DNA from 4 places in the Pseudocitrobacter sp. 2023LY-00077 genome. Region 3 is predicted to be linked to each of the others. Evidence: predicted binding sites of a transcription regulator. Region 3 holds the regulator's gene; each other region holds the start of a gene.

Region 1 (3,143 bases), on a different contig from region 3:
ATTGCGGAACTGTTCGATGTTATCGACCCAATCGCCATCGCTGCCGTTCGCGAAGCGCTGACCCGCACGCTGGCTAATGAGCTGGCGGATGAGTTCCTGGTTATCTATAACGCCAACAAATTGCCGAGCTATCGCGTTGAGCATGAAGATATCGGCAAGCGTTCACTGCGTAATACTTGCCTGCGCTATCTGGCGTTTGGCGAGCGCGAACTGGCGGATAAACTGGTGCGCCAGCAATATCATCAGGCCGACAATATGACTGATGCGCTGGCGGCGTTAGCGGCATCCGTAGCGGCAGAGCTGCCGTGCCGCGATGCGCTGATGCAGGAGTACGATGACAAATGGCATCAGGATGGCCTGGTGATGGACAAATGGTTCATTCTGCAAGCCACCAGCCCGGCGGATAACGTGCTGGAAACGGTGCGCAAGCTGTTGAATCACCGCTCATTCACCATGAACAACCCGAACCGTCTGCGTTCGTTGATTGGCGCGTTTGCCAGCAGCAACCCGGCCGCGTTCCACGCGCTGGACGGTAGCGGCTATCAGTTCCTGGTTGAGATGCTGACAGAACTCAACAGCCGTAACCCGCAGGTGGCGTCACGTCTGATTGAGCCGCTGATCCGCCTGAAACGCTATGATGCAAAACGTCAGGCGATGATGCGTGCGGCGCTGGAACAGCTGAAAGGGCTGGAGAATCTTTCCGGGGATCTGTACGAGAAGATTACCAAAGCGTTAGCGTAACAACAGTGCCGGATGGCGCTTCGCTTATTCGGCCTGGAATGACATTCTCTGGTAGGCCGGGTAAGGCGTAGCCGCCACCCGGCTTTTTTTACGCATGTTCAAACTGCTCATGAAACGCCGGAACACGAATATCACGGCGGTGAAGGGCTTGCCAGAATGTCTCCAGCGCACTGTCCAGACGGCCCTGCAAATTTGGGCTGAACTGAGGCTTATGCTGGTAATCCGTAACCTGACTGTCGTCGGCAAACACGCCATGCAGGATCTCCTGCGCTTTCAACGCGCTCAGTACCGGTTTCAGCGCGTAATCCACCGCCAGCATATGAGCAACCGTACCGCCTGTGGCTAATGGCAGCACCACTTTCCCCTCCAGCGCACGTTCGGGCAGCAGATCCAGCAGCGTTTTTAACGCACCGGAAAATGATGCTTTATAAATCGGCGTGGCAACGATTAAACCATCGGCCTGCGCTAGTTGCTCGGTCAATGTTTTCAGCGCCGGGCTGTCAAAACGTGCATAAAGCAGATCTTCTGGCTCGAAATTTTGCAAATGCCAGTGGCAAACCTCAACATCCACCGCCGCCAGTTTTTCACGGGCGTACTCCAGCAATGCGCTGGAACGTGAAGGGAAGCGTGGGCTTCCCGCTAAGGTGATGACGCGCATACACTCTCCTTATAACAAAATGTGGTTATTTATCTAACATTGATAACATTAAGGAGGAGTCTCGCAGACCCCCGAACGAACGCTAAATAATTTTTCTGCGGTTCGATTGCCGAAAAACGCATATGCGTGGCGTCGTACAAGGGCGGGGGAGAGAAAGAAGAAGGTCTCCTGGGAAAACGATTGCGTTTAATACGCTTTTTTTGCCGCAGGTCAATTCCCTTTCTGTGCGGGATAGCACATAATACGCCCCCGGTTTGCACACCGGGAATCCAGGAGAGTTCATGTACTACCCCTTCGTTCGTAAAGCCCTTTTCCAGCTCGATCCTGAGCGCGCTCATGAATTTACTTTTCAATCATTACGCCGGGTAACCGGAACGCCGTTTGAAGCGCTGGTTCGCCAGAAAGTGCCTTCAAAACCGGTGAGCTGTATGGGATTGACCTTCAAAAATCCGCTGGGTCTGGCGGCAGGTCTGGACAAAAATGGCGAGTGCATTGATGCGCTCGGTGCGATGGGTTTTGGTTCGATCGAAATCGGCACCGTCACACCGCGCCCACAGCCGGGGAACGATAAGCCGAGGATCTTCCGTCTGGTTGATGCCGAAGGTTTGATCAACCGTATGGGCTTTAATAACCTGGGTGTTGATAACCTGGTTGAGAACGTTAAAAAAGCACATTTCGACGGCGTTCTGGGTATTAATATCGGTAAAAATAAAGATACGCCGGTTGAGCAGGGTAAAGATGACTATCTGATTTGTATGGAAAAAATCTATGCCTACGCCGGATATATTGCCATCAATATCTCGTCGCCAAATACCCCAGGGCTGCGTACGCTGCAATATGGTGATGCGCTGGACGATCTGCTTTCCAGTATTAAAAATAAGCAGACTGAGCTTCAGGCGAAACACCATAAATATGTTCCTGTGGCGGTGAAGATCGCGCCGGATCTTTCTGTTGAAGAGTTGATCCAGGTTGCCGATAGTTTAGTTCGCCATAATATTGATGGGGTGATCGCCACCAATACCACATTGGATCGTTCTCTGGTTCAGGGGATGAAAAATTGCGATGAAATCGGTGGTCTGAGTGGTCGTCCATTGCAATTAAAAAGCACCGAAATTATCCGTATGCTCTCCGGCGAATTAAACGGGCGCTTGCCTATTATTGGCGTAGGCGGAATTGACTCCGTTATCGCCGCCCGCGAGAAGGTGGCAGCCGGGGCGACGCTGGTGCAGATCTATTCCGGGTTTATTTTTAAAGGCCCGCCGCTGATTAAAGAAATCGTTACCCACATCTAATCTTTTATCTCATTATGTGAACCAGGGCTTTATTTTAAGCCCTGGTTGCTTTATATTTCCTCATTGTTGCTTATTTAAACATTTTAGTCTTTTATTATTTAGGCAGTAAAAACGACGCGGGAAAGATTACACAGCAAACGGATGCTGAAATGAGGGGAGCGGACAATGCGAATTAAACCAGACGATAACTGGCGTTGGTATTATGATGAAGAGCACGATCGTATGATGCTCGATTTAGCCAATGGCATGTTGTTCCGTTCGCGTTTTGCTCGCCGGATGTTAACTCCCGATGCCTTCGACCCTACCGGATTCTGCGTTGACGACGCGGCGCTCTATTTCTCCTTTGAAGAAAAATGCCGCGACCTCGAACTCTCTAAAGAACATCGCGCTGAACTCATTCTTAATGCGCTGGTGGCGATTCGCTTCCTGAAGCCGCAAATGCCGAAAAGCTG
Region 2 (3,143 bases), on a different contig from region 3:
GGCTCAGGATTATAGGCCACCCAGGTAACATAGGCGGGGTCATCAAAGGCAATCCCGCTCTCTTCATGCGTATGGCGATTAATCTGCCGCAGGCTGGTCAGGCCGTGCTGACGCTCCTCCAGCACCAGCCAGTCGGTAAAGAGCGTAAAGCTCTCAAGCATCACATCATCGCGTGCCGGAATCAGCGTTTGCCACTGTTTCTCATCGCGTACATTACTGCGGTAAAGACCGAAGTTTTTCCCTTCACGGTTGGAGCGAATATAAAAATGATGCTGAAAGTGATCGATGCTGTATTCATGATCTTTTCGACGCGGCAGGAACACGATCGGTCCGGCATCCGGCAACTCGGCATCAAGCAGCCGCATTTCGCTGGTCGTGGCGCTGGAGAGCGCGATCACCACATAGTGTTTCGAGGACGTTTTATGCAGGCTGACGTAAAACGTGTCATCTTTCTCTTCATACACCAGCGTATCCTGCGCCGCAGGAGTACCGATGCGATGTCGCCACACCTGCCACGGCAGAAGCGTCGTGGGGTGCTTGCGAACATAATAGAGCGTTTGAGAATCATTGACCCAGACGATGCCAGGAGAGACATTCTCCAGCACTTCAGGGTACCAGTTCCCGGTACGCAAATTGCAAAAACGCAGGCCGTACTGGCGACGCGAAAGATAATCTTCGGTGATCGCCAGCAGATCGTTGTCCGGTGAAACCGTCAGCCCACCGAGGGTATAAAACTCGCTGTGCGCGGCGCGCTGATTGGCGTCGAGTAACAGATCCCAGGGTTCCCACTCCCCCTTCTGTACCGACTGGCGCTGATAAATCGCGTACTCGCAGCCCGGCTCATACACCTGGCGATAGCGATAACCGTTTTTGGTATAGGGCGCGGACTCTTCTCGCTGAGGAATACGGTCGATGATCTCCTTCAGCACGCGCTCCTGAAGCTCGCGCTGAGAATCCATCACACTTTTTCCGTAATCATTTTCCTGATGCAGATAATCGAGGACCTCTGGCTCTGCGCGATTGTCGTCGCGCAGCCAGAAATAGTTATCGATACGCGTATCGCCATGAAGCGTCATGGCGTGAGGAATTCGTTTCGCTTTTGGCGGCATGTCATTGTTCTTCTGTATTAGTCACACCCTATAAGGGTGGACAAATTAAACGACGATGCAAGCGAAACCTGTGACAAGACGTTTAAAGTTGCTGTTTTTGTTGCTGCAAATCCTGCTCGATGCCTTCTCGCACTTCCGGCGGCAGCTTCAGCGCGTCGCCCAGCGCATTCAGATAGCTGCGCTCCATAAAGTGATCGATATCTATCGCCGCACAACTCACAAAGTAAAGCTCTAAAGCTTCCTCTTCGTTATGCACATCACGCGCCAGACGTTGGGGATCGAGCGGCTGTTCAATAGCCTGGGCGATCAGCGCACGCCCCTGCTCCTCAACACCGGCTTCGCGCAGTTGCTGTTCGATGGCCGCCTGCTCTTTGGCATCAATATGCCCGTCGCTCTTCGCGGCGAACACCAGCGCCAGAATCAGTCGCTGCGTGCGCACATCCAGCGGCGCGGCAGGTTCACCGTATTTCTGTTCTGTTTGCGGATTGCCCTTTAACTTATCTTTATATTTGTTCCACAACACGCTGCCCGCCACCGCACCGCCGCCGACTAACAGCGCCCCGGTGCCGTATTTCGCCAGCATTTTGCGCGAGGATTTACTGGCGACCAGCAAGCCCGCCAGCCCGCCCAGTGCGCCAGGCACCAGCATTTGGCTGAGATCTTTCTTCCCCTCACCCGATTTTTGCCCCAGCAGCGATTGCAATTGATTAAGCCAGCCAGACATATGACCTCCGATAGATTTGTGCCAGTTATCCAGCGTAGGCGAGCCGATGTCAGGATATGTCTGCGCCGCATAAAGATGCGCAAATTTAAGGTGATAGCGCCGGGTTAACGCTGACAGCAAGACAGACGCAAACGTTTTCGTTTATAATGCGCGAAATTTTGACAGACGATGGAAGATGCAATGACTTTACTAGGCACAGCCCTGCGTCCTGCGGCGACGCGCGTAATGCTTTTAGGTTCTGGCGAACTCGGAAAAGAGGTTGCCATTGAGTGTCAGCGACTGGGAATTGAAGTGATTGCAGTCGATCGCTATGCCGATGCGCCTGCCATGCACGTCGCGCACCGCTCGCACGTCATTAACATGCTGGATGGTCAGGCGCTGAAAGCGCTGGTCGAGGCGGAAAAACCGCATTTCATCGTGCCGGAAATTGAAGCTATCGCCACCGACATGCTGGTTGAACTGGAACGTCAGGGCCAGAACGTGGTGCCCTGCGCGCGCGCCACGCAGCTGACCATGAACCGCGAAGGCATTCGTCGCCTGGCCGCCGAAGAACTCAAGCTCCCCACGTCGGCATATCGCTTCGCCGACAGCGAAGCGGCATTCCGTGATGCCGTCACGGAAATTGGCCTGCCCTGCATCATCAAACCGGTAATGAGCTCATCCGGCAAAGGCCAGAGTTTTATCCGCAGCGAAGCGCAGCTCGCCGACGCCTGGCAGTATGCCCAGCAGGGTGGTCGTGCGGGCGCGGGCCGCGTCATCGTCGAAGGCGTGGTGAATTTTGATTTTGAAATCACCCTGCTGACGGTGAGCGCGGTCGATGGCGTTCACTTCTGTGCACCGGTCGGTCACCGCCAGGAAGATGGCGATTATCGTGAATCGTGGCAGCCCCAGCAGATGAGCCCGCTCGCCCTGGAACGCGCGCAGGCTATCGCCCGCGACGTTGTGCTGGCGCTGGGCGGTCATGGTTTGTTTGGTGTGGAACTGTTTGTCTGTGGCGATGAGGTTATCTTCAGCGAGGTTTCCCCACGCCCGCATGACACCGGGATGGTGACGCTGATTTCTCAAGACCTCTCCGAGTTCGCCCTGCACGTCCGCGCATTCCTGGGGCTGCCGGTTGGCGCGATTCGTCAGTATGGTCCGTCCGCCTCAGCGGTTATTCTGCCGCGTTTACAGAGCCAGAACGTCACCTTTGATAACGTTAATGGCGCGGTCGGTGCGGGTCTGCAGGTTCGATTGTTTGCAAAACCGGAAATCGACGGTACGCGTCGAATGGGCGTGGCGCTGGCAACAGCGGATTCGGTTGATGACGC
Region 3 (3,143 bases):
CCGTGTACCTTCTGCAATCAGTTATACGGTACGTCAACTGGAGGAGTGGCTGGCGGTTCCGCTGTTTGAACGTCGCCACCGGGATGTAGAATTAACCCCCGCCGGGGCATGGTTTTTGAAAGAGGGGCGCTCTGTTATCAAAAAAATGCAGATCACCCGTCAGCAGTGTCAGCAAATTGCTAATGGCTGGAGAGGGCAGTTGGCTATCGCGGTGGACAATATCGTAAAACCAGAGCGCACCCGACAGATGATTGTCGATTTTTATCGCCACTTCAGCGACGTTGAGCTGCTGGTGTATCAGGAAGTATTTAATGGCGTATGGGATGCACTGGCGGATGGGCGCGTTGAGTTAGCGATTGGCGCGACGCGCGCGATTCCCGTGGGGGGGCGCTATGCGTTTCGCGATATGGGCATGCTGAGCTGGCAGTGCGTGGTAGCTCGTTCGCATCCGCTGGCGCAGATGGCGGGGCCGCTCAGTGATGACGTGTTGCGCAACTGGCCGTCGCTGGTGCGCGAAGATACGTCACGTTCGTTACCTAAACGTACTACCTGGTTACTGGACAACCAGAAGCGGGTCGTTGTGCCTGACTGGGAATCGTCAGAAACCTGCTTATCCGCAGGATTATGCGTTGGCATGGTGCCAGAGCATTTTGCGCGACCGAAGATAGATAAAGGCGAATGGGTTGCTCTGGAACTGGAAAACCCGTTTCCCGATGCGGCCTGTTGCCTTACGTGGCAACAAAATGACAGTTCACCGGCGCTAAGCTGGTTACTCGAATATTTAGGGGACAGTGAAACGCTGAACAACGAATGGTTGCGAACGCCCGCAGCGAGCGTTCGCAAAGAGGCTTAACGACGATAGTCGCGGAACGGGCCGTCGGCCACGGAACGGCGTTCAATCAGGCGTGGGTGCACTTCAATGGACTGCGACTCTTCGCGTTTACTGACAATTCGGTCCATCAGCATATTGAAGGCGGTTTCCCCGAGGGAATCCTTCGGCTGGTGGATGGTGGTCAGAGCCGGGGTAAAGAAACGCGAGTTGCGCACGTTGTCGTAACCAATCAGCGAGATATCCTGCGGCACGCGCAGCCCCATTTCGTCTGCGGCGCACAACGCGCCCATCGCCATGACATCGCCACCACAGAAGATAGCGGTAGGGCGCGGATTCTGGGACAGTATTTGCTGCATCGCGCGATAGCCGGATTCCGGTTCGAAATCGCCCTGCACAATCCAGTTTTCCGGCACCTTGATCATCATCTCTTCCATGGCTTTCATAAAGCCAGCCAGACGACCTGCGCCGGTATTGCGCTCCAGCGGGCCTGGGATCACGCCAATTTCGCGATGCCCACGTTCCACCAGATAACGACCAGCCATATAGCCGCCTTCGAAGGCGTTATCGATAACTGAGTCGGTAAAGTCAGCTTTCGCTTCGCCCCAGTCCATAACCACCATCGGAATATGACGGTACTCTTCCAGCATCTGCAGCAGCGAATCCGGATATTCGGAACACATCACCAGCAGGCCGTCCACGCGCTTCTGCGCCATCATGGAAAGATACGCGCGCTGTTTCTCAAGATTGTTCCACGCATTACCGAGGATCAGGGTATAGCCTTTCTGGAAGCAGTTCTTCTCAACGGCTTCAATAATTTCTGCAAAGTAGGCAGCTTCGCTGCTGGTCGCCAACAAACCAATGGATTTGGTGTGATTGACCTTCAGGCTGCGGGCCACGGCGCTGGGAGAGTAGTGCAATTCTTTGATTGCCGCCCACACCGCTTCACGCGTCTCTTCGGCGACAAAACGTGTCTTGTTAATCACATGTGATACAGTTGTAGTGGAAACGTTTGCGCGCTTCGCTACATCTTTAATAGTTGCCATTCCATCTCACTCCAGACCCGGGCCTGCCCCTGATCGATTCAATACGAAAACGTTTGCCTTCACTCACCCTGGCGCAATGTTATGAATTGCGGTTCGCCGGGAAAACGACACAGGACGACAGGAGGGGGTCAATGGCCGATACACTTTTTAATAAGCGTCGAATTTTGTCTTATCTTTGACAAAAGTGGAAGCGCAAAATAGGTTATTGCGTGAAATCCGGGAAGATTTTTGCGAATAAGTGTGCAAAAATGACATAGCTCACTTTTGGTGTGGGGATAATAAGGAGAAAAATTGATGAGTACCGAACTGAAGATGTCAATTACCACCACGGTTATTACGCTGGCGCTGATCGTGGCTGCCGCGCTGACCGCCGTCCTGCATTAACCCATCCTAAAGGGAGAGGCTGCTCTCCCTCTCTGAGATTGTTATCAATTCAGCAAAAATATTTTGCTAATTTGTTCACTTCTGTTTTTTTGTGATTGATGTCATGCTTTTGCTATCTGTTGTCACGCCGCCCTGCGTTTGCGGCAAACCGGAGTCAAAGCATGAAAGTGAATTATCCCTTACTGGCGTTAGCCGTAGGCGCATTCGGGATAGGTACCACCGAATTTTCGCCGATGGGGCTATTACCCGTTATTGCCAAAGGGGTTGATGTCTCGATTCCTGCCGCAGGTATGTTGATCAGCGCCTACGCCGTAGGTGTCATGGTTGGCGCGCCGCTGATGACGCTGCTGCTCTCACATCGCGCACGCCGCAATGCCTTAATTTTCCTGATGGCGATTTTTACCCTGGGTAACGTCCTTTCTGCTATCGCCCCGGATTACACCACGCTGATGCTGTCACGCATTATAACCAGCCTCAACCACGGCGCGTTCTTTGGTCTGGGGTCGGTGGTTGCCGCAAGCGTGGTGCCAAAACATAAACAAGCCAGCGCGGTAGCGACCATGTTTATGGGGTTGACCATCGCCAATATCGGTGGCGTTCCGGCGGCCACGTGGCTTGGGGAGACCATCGGCTGGCGCATGTCGTTCCTGGCGACGGCAGGGCTGGGCGTAATTGCAATAATCGGCCTGTGGTTGTCGCTGCCGAAGGGCGGGGCGGGTGAGAAACCAGACGTGAAACGTGAACTGTCGGTGCTGGTACGCCCACAGGTATTGTCTGCGTTGCTCACGACCGTACTGGGCGCTGGGGCGATGTTCACGCTCTATACCTATATTTCTCCGGTTCTGCACACCATCACGAATGCGACGCCTGCCTTTATCACATTA
Region 4 (3,143 bases), on a different contig from region 3:
TATCGGCCTGTTGCTGGTGGGCATCGCCGATACACCGCTGATGGCGAAAATCGGTACCTTCTTTGCGGGAGCAGGCTTCTCGCTGGTCTTCCCGGCGCTTGGCGTAGTGGCAGTGAAGGCCGTGCCGCAGCAAAACCAGGGTTCCGCGCTGGCCACCTATACGGTGTTTATGGATTTATCGCTCGGGATTACCGGGCCGCTCGCCGGGCTGATGATGGCGTGGATGGGCGTATCGACGATTTACCTGGCTGCCGCCGGGCTGGTGGCAATTGCGCTGCTGCTGGGGTGGCGGCTAAAAAAAAGGCCTCCGGTTGAACAACCGAAGGCCGCGTCGTCATCAGACTAATTAGTTGATAACGATAGTATTGATGATGTTCTCAGCGGCAGTCTGCGCCTGCTGCTGATTATCTGCCGGCAGGGTAACCTGCATGGTCAGCAGCTTGCCATCAATTTTGCCGAGGATAACGGAAGAGTACGCGGTCTGGCCTTTAGCAGAGATGATGCTGTCCAGCTGTTGCAGCGTGTGGCCTTTCACCTCAATGGATTTATTGGTCACGACCTGCAACTGCGGGTCGCGGCTGCGCTGCTGTTCTTCCAGACGTTTCGCCATCACGCCGAGGTCTTCATCGGTGTTGTCGCCCACGATAACGATCACGGCTTTCTGCCCGGTCGCATCAGAGTAGACGTGCATATTATTGCTCTGGGTACCCATTTTTCCGCTCTGGTCGGTCATATCCGCGGGTAATGAGAAGCTCAGCTTGCCATCCAGCAGGTTAATCGGCTGCCCGGAGGCGTTGCTCTCTGCCGCCGCACCCTGTGCCGGAGCTTTGGTATCGCTGTTGTCACAGGCTGCCAGCCCGGCAACCAGCAGGCCAATACCAACGTATTTCACCAATTTGCGCATTGACTTCTTCCTTTCGATAAACGGCCATTAACGGCTCATTCACCCATCTTATCACAACTCGGAAAACGAACCTTTAACCTGGCTGCATTGCTGACAAATCGGATTTGTCTGCCAGCCTTTTCATCAGCATGTTTAACAGCACGCCGTACATCGGCAGGAAGAAGATGATGCTGATCAGCACTTTAAAGCAGTAATCGACCAGTGCGATTTCCACCCAGTGCTGCGCCATGAACGGGTCGGTGCTGCGCCAGAAGGCGATGAAGAAGAAGGCCAGCGTATCGCTGATATTACCGAACAGCGTCGAGGCTGTCGGCGCAAGCCACCAGTGACGGCTTTGGCGCAGGCGGTTAAAGACATGCACGTCGAGGATCTGCCCCAGCGCGTAGGCCATAAAACTGGCGGCGGCGATACGGGCGACAAACAGGTTGAAGCTCGCCAGCGCGGCAAAGCCTTGCCATTCACCCATATAGAAAAGTGATGAAACAGCGTAGGAGACCATCAGCGCGGGGAGCATCACCGCAAAGACGATGCGTCGAGCCAGCGGCGCGCCGAAAATGCGCACGGTGAGGTCAGTCGCGAGAAAAATAAACGGAAAGCTGAACGCGCCCCAGGTGGTGTGGAAGCCAAAAACAGAAACTGGCAGTTGCACCAGATAGTTACTGGAAATAATAACCAGCAAATGGAATAGCGATAGCCAAACCAGCGCGTGCTTGCGCTGTACGGATGTAAAGGGAGTCATATTGTACCTTTTTAGAGATTGGGGTGAGGGAACCCAATAAAACTGTTCGTATTCTTATCGTTACCTGCGCGATAAGGGAGCGAATGATACTGCTTCCGTGCGGCATTGCAATGGTTGTTTTTCACGCAATCGTTAACCTGACTTGCGTCACAGAAATCACGGCGTAAACTAAGGCCGATTTTTCTACGGTGAGACCACAATGACCGATCTGTTCGCCAGCCCAAACCATACTTTAGATGCCCTTGGCCTCCGTTGCCCGGAGCCGGTAATGATGGTGCGCAAAACCGTGCGCACGATGCCCGTGGGCGAAACGCTGCTGATTATTGCCGACGATCCGGCAACCACCCGCGATATTCCCGGTTTCTGCACGTTCATGGAACATGAATTGATTGCCAAAGAGACTGACACCCTGCCGTATCGCTACCTGCTGCGTAAAAGCCATTAGTTTTTGTCAGGGCAGATTATGTGATCTGTCCTGAAATATCGTTATCACATCGTTAAAATCGCGTTTCGAAATTGTTTCTTTTGTGAGTTATCTCACCGCCCACTTCGCACTTCCCGTCTAGTTTTTAAGCGGAAAACTAAAACAACGTTTTATCTCTTACCGCAAAAATACCGCTGGAGCCGACCGATGAAGATGACTGTTAAGCCATTCGTGGCCGCTTTGTGCCTTTCAACCGCCACTCTCCTGTTTACCTCTTACTCCTCGGCGCAGGTGATCAAAGCCGCTGATGTTCACCCCGAAGGCTACCCGAACGTGGTGGCGGTGCAGCACATGGGGGACAAACTCAAACAGCAAACCGGTGACAAGCTGGAGATTAAAGTCTTTCCCGGCGGCGTGCTGGGCGATGAGAAGCAGATGATCGAGCAGGCGCAGATGGGGGCGATCGACATGATCCGCGTATCGATGGCCCCGGTCGCGGCGATTTTGCCCGATATCGAAGTCTTCACGCTGCCCTATGTTTTTCGCGATGAAGATCATATGCATAAGGTGATCGACGGCGACATCGGCAAGCAGATTGGCGACAAGCTCACTAACAATCCGAAATCACGGCTGGTCTTCCTCGGCTGGATGGATTCCGGTACGCGTAATCTCATCACCAAAGAGCCGGTGCTGAAGGCGGAAGATCTCAAGGGCATGAAGATCCGCGTGCAGGGCAGCCCGGTTGCGCTGGCGACGCTAAAAGATATGGGGGCGAACTCGGTGGCGATGGGCGTGAGTGAGGTATACAGCGGCCTGCAAACGGGCGTGATTGACGGCGCGGAAAATAATCCGCCGACGTTTATCGCCCATAACTACCTGCCCGTCGCCAAAAACTACACCCTGAGCGGCCACTTTATTACCCCGGAAATGCTGCTCTACTCGAAAGTGAAGTGGGACAAACTGAGCGCGGACGATCAGCAAAAAATCATCACCCTGGCCCATGAAGCGCAGCTGGAGCAGCGTGAACTGTGGAAAGCCTACAATGATCAGGCGCTGGCGAAGATGAAAGCGGGTGG

The links. The regulator PurR, encoded in region 3, represses purine synthesis genes. The targets are predictions, from matches to a motif close to CANGCAAACGTTTGCNTG.
Region 1: the regulator PurR is predicted to act here: its motif matches at 1,569-1,586, upstream of pyrD (quinone-dependent dihydroorotate dehydrogenase).
Region 2: the regulator PurR is predicted to act here: its motif matches at 1,958-1,975, upstream of purT (formate-dependent phosphoribosylglycinamide formyltransferase).
Region 4: the regulator PurR is predicted to act here: its motif matches at 1,766-1,783, upstream of tusA (sulfurtransferase TusA).

Annotation. Positions count from the first base shown of each region.
Region 1 is NZ_JBSPEI010000009.1:27,086-30,228, reverse strand. Features, by position in the region: gene pepN (aminopeptidase N) at 1-741, shown strand, start outside; gene ssuE (NADPH-dependent FMN reductase) at 830-1,399, opposite strand; gene pyrD (quinone-dependent dihydroorotate dehydrogenase) at 1,681-2,691, shown strand; gene zapC (cell division protein ZapC) at 2,857-3,143, shown strand, end outside.
Region 2 is NZ_JBSPEI010000004.1:177,907-181,049, reverse strand. Features, by position in the region: gene ptrB (oligopeptidase B) at 1-1,109, opposite strand, end outside; gene ACWWFX_RS07200 (tellurite resistance TerB family protein) at 1,192-1,833, opposite strand; gene purT (formate-dependent phosphoribosylglycinamide formyltransferase) at 2,014-3,143, shown strand, end outside.
Region 3 is NZ_JBSPEI010000008.1:78,858-82,000, forward strand. Features, by position in the region: gene punR (DNA-binding transcriptional activator PunR) at 1-853, shown strand, start outside; gene purR (HTH-type transcriptional repressor PurR) at 850-1,875, opposite strand; gene cydH (cytochrome bd-I oxidase subunit CydH) at 2,170-2,259, shown strand; gene ACWWFX_RS12170 (MFS transporter) at 2,421-3,143, shown strand, end outside.
Region 4 is NZ_JBSPEI010000003.1:127,433-130,575, reverse strand. Features, by position in the region: gene ACWWFX_RS05030 (MFS transporter) at 1-346, shown strand, start outside; gene ACWWFX_RS05025 (DcrB family lipoprotein) at 347-904, opposite strand; gene ACWWFX_RS05020 (7-cyano-7-deazaguanine/7-aminomethyl-7-deazaguanine transporter) at 978-1,643, opposite strand; gene tusA (sulfurtransferase TusA) at 1,843-2,088, shown strand; gene ACWWFX_RS05010 (TRAP transporter substrate-binding protein) at 2,275-3,143, shown strand, end outside.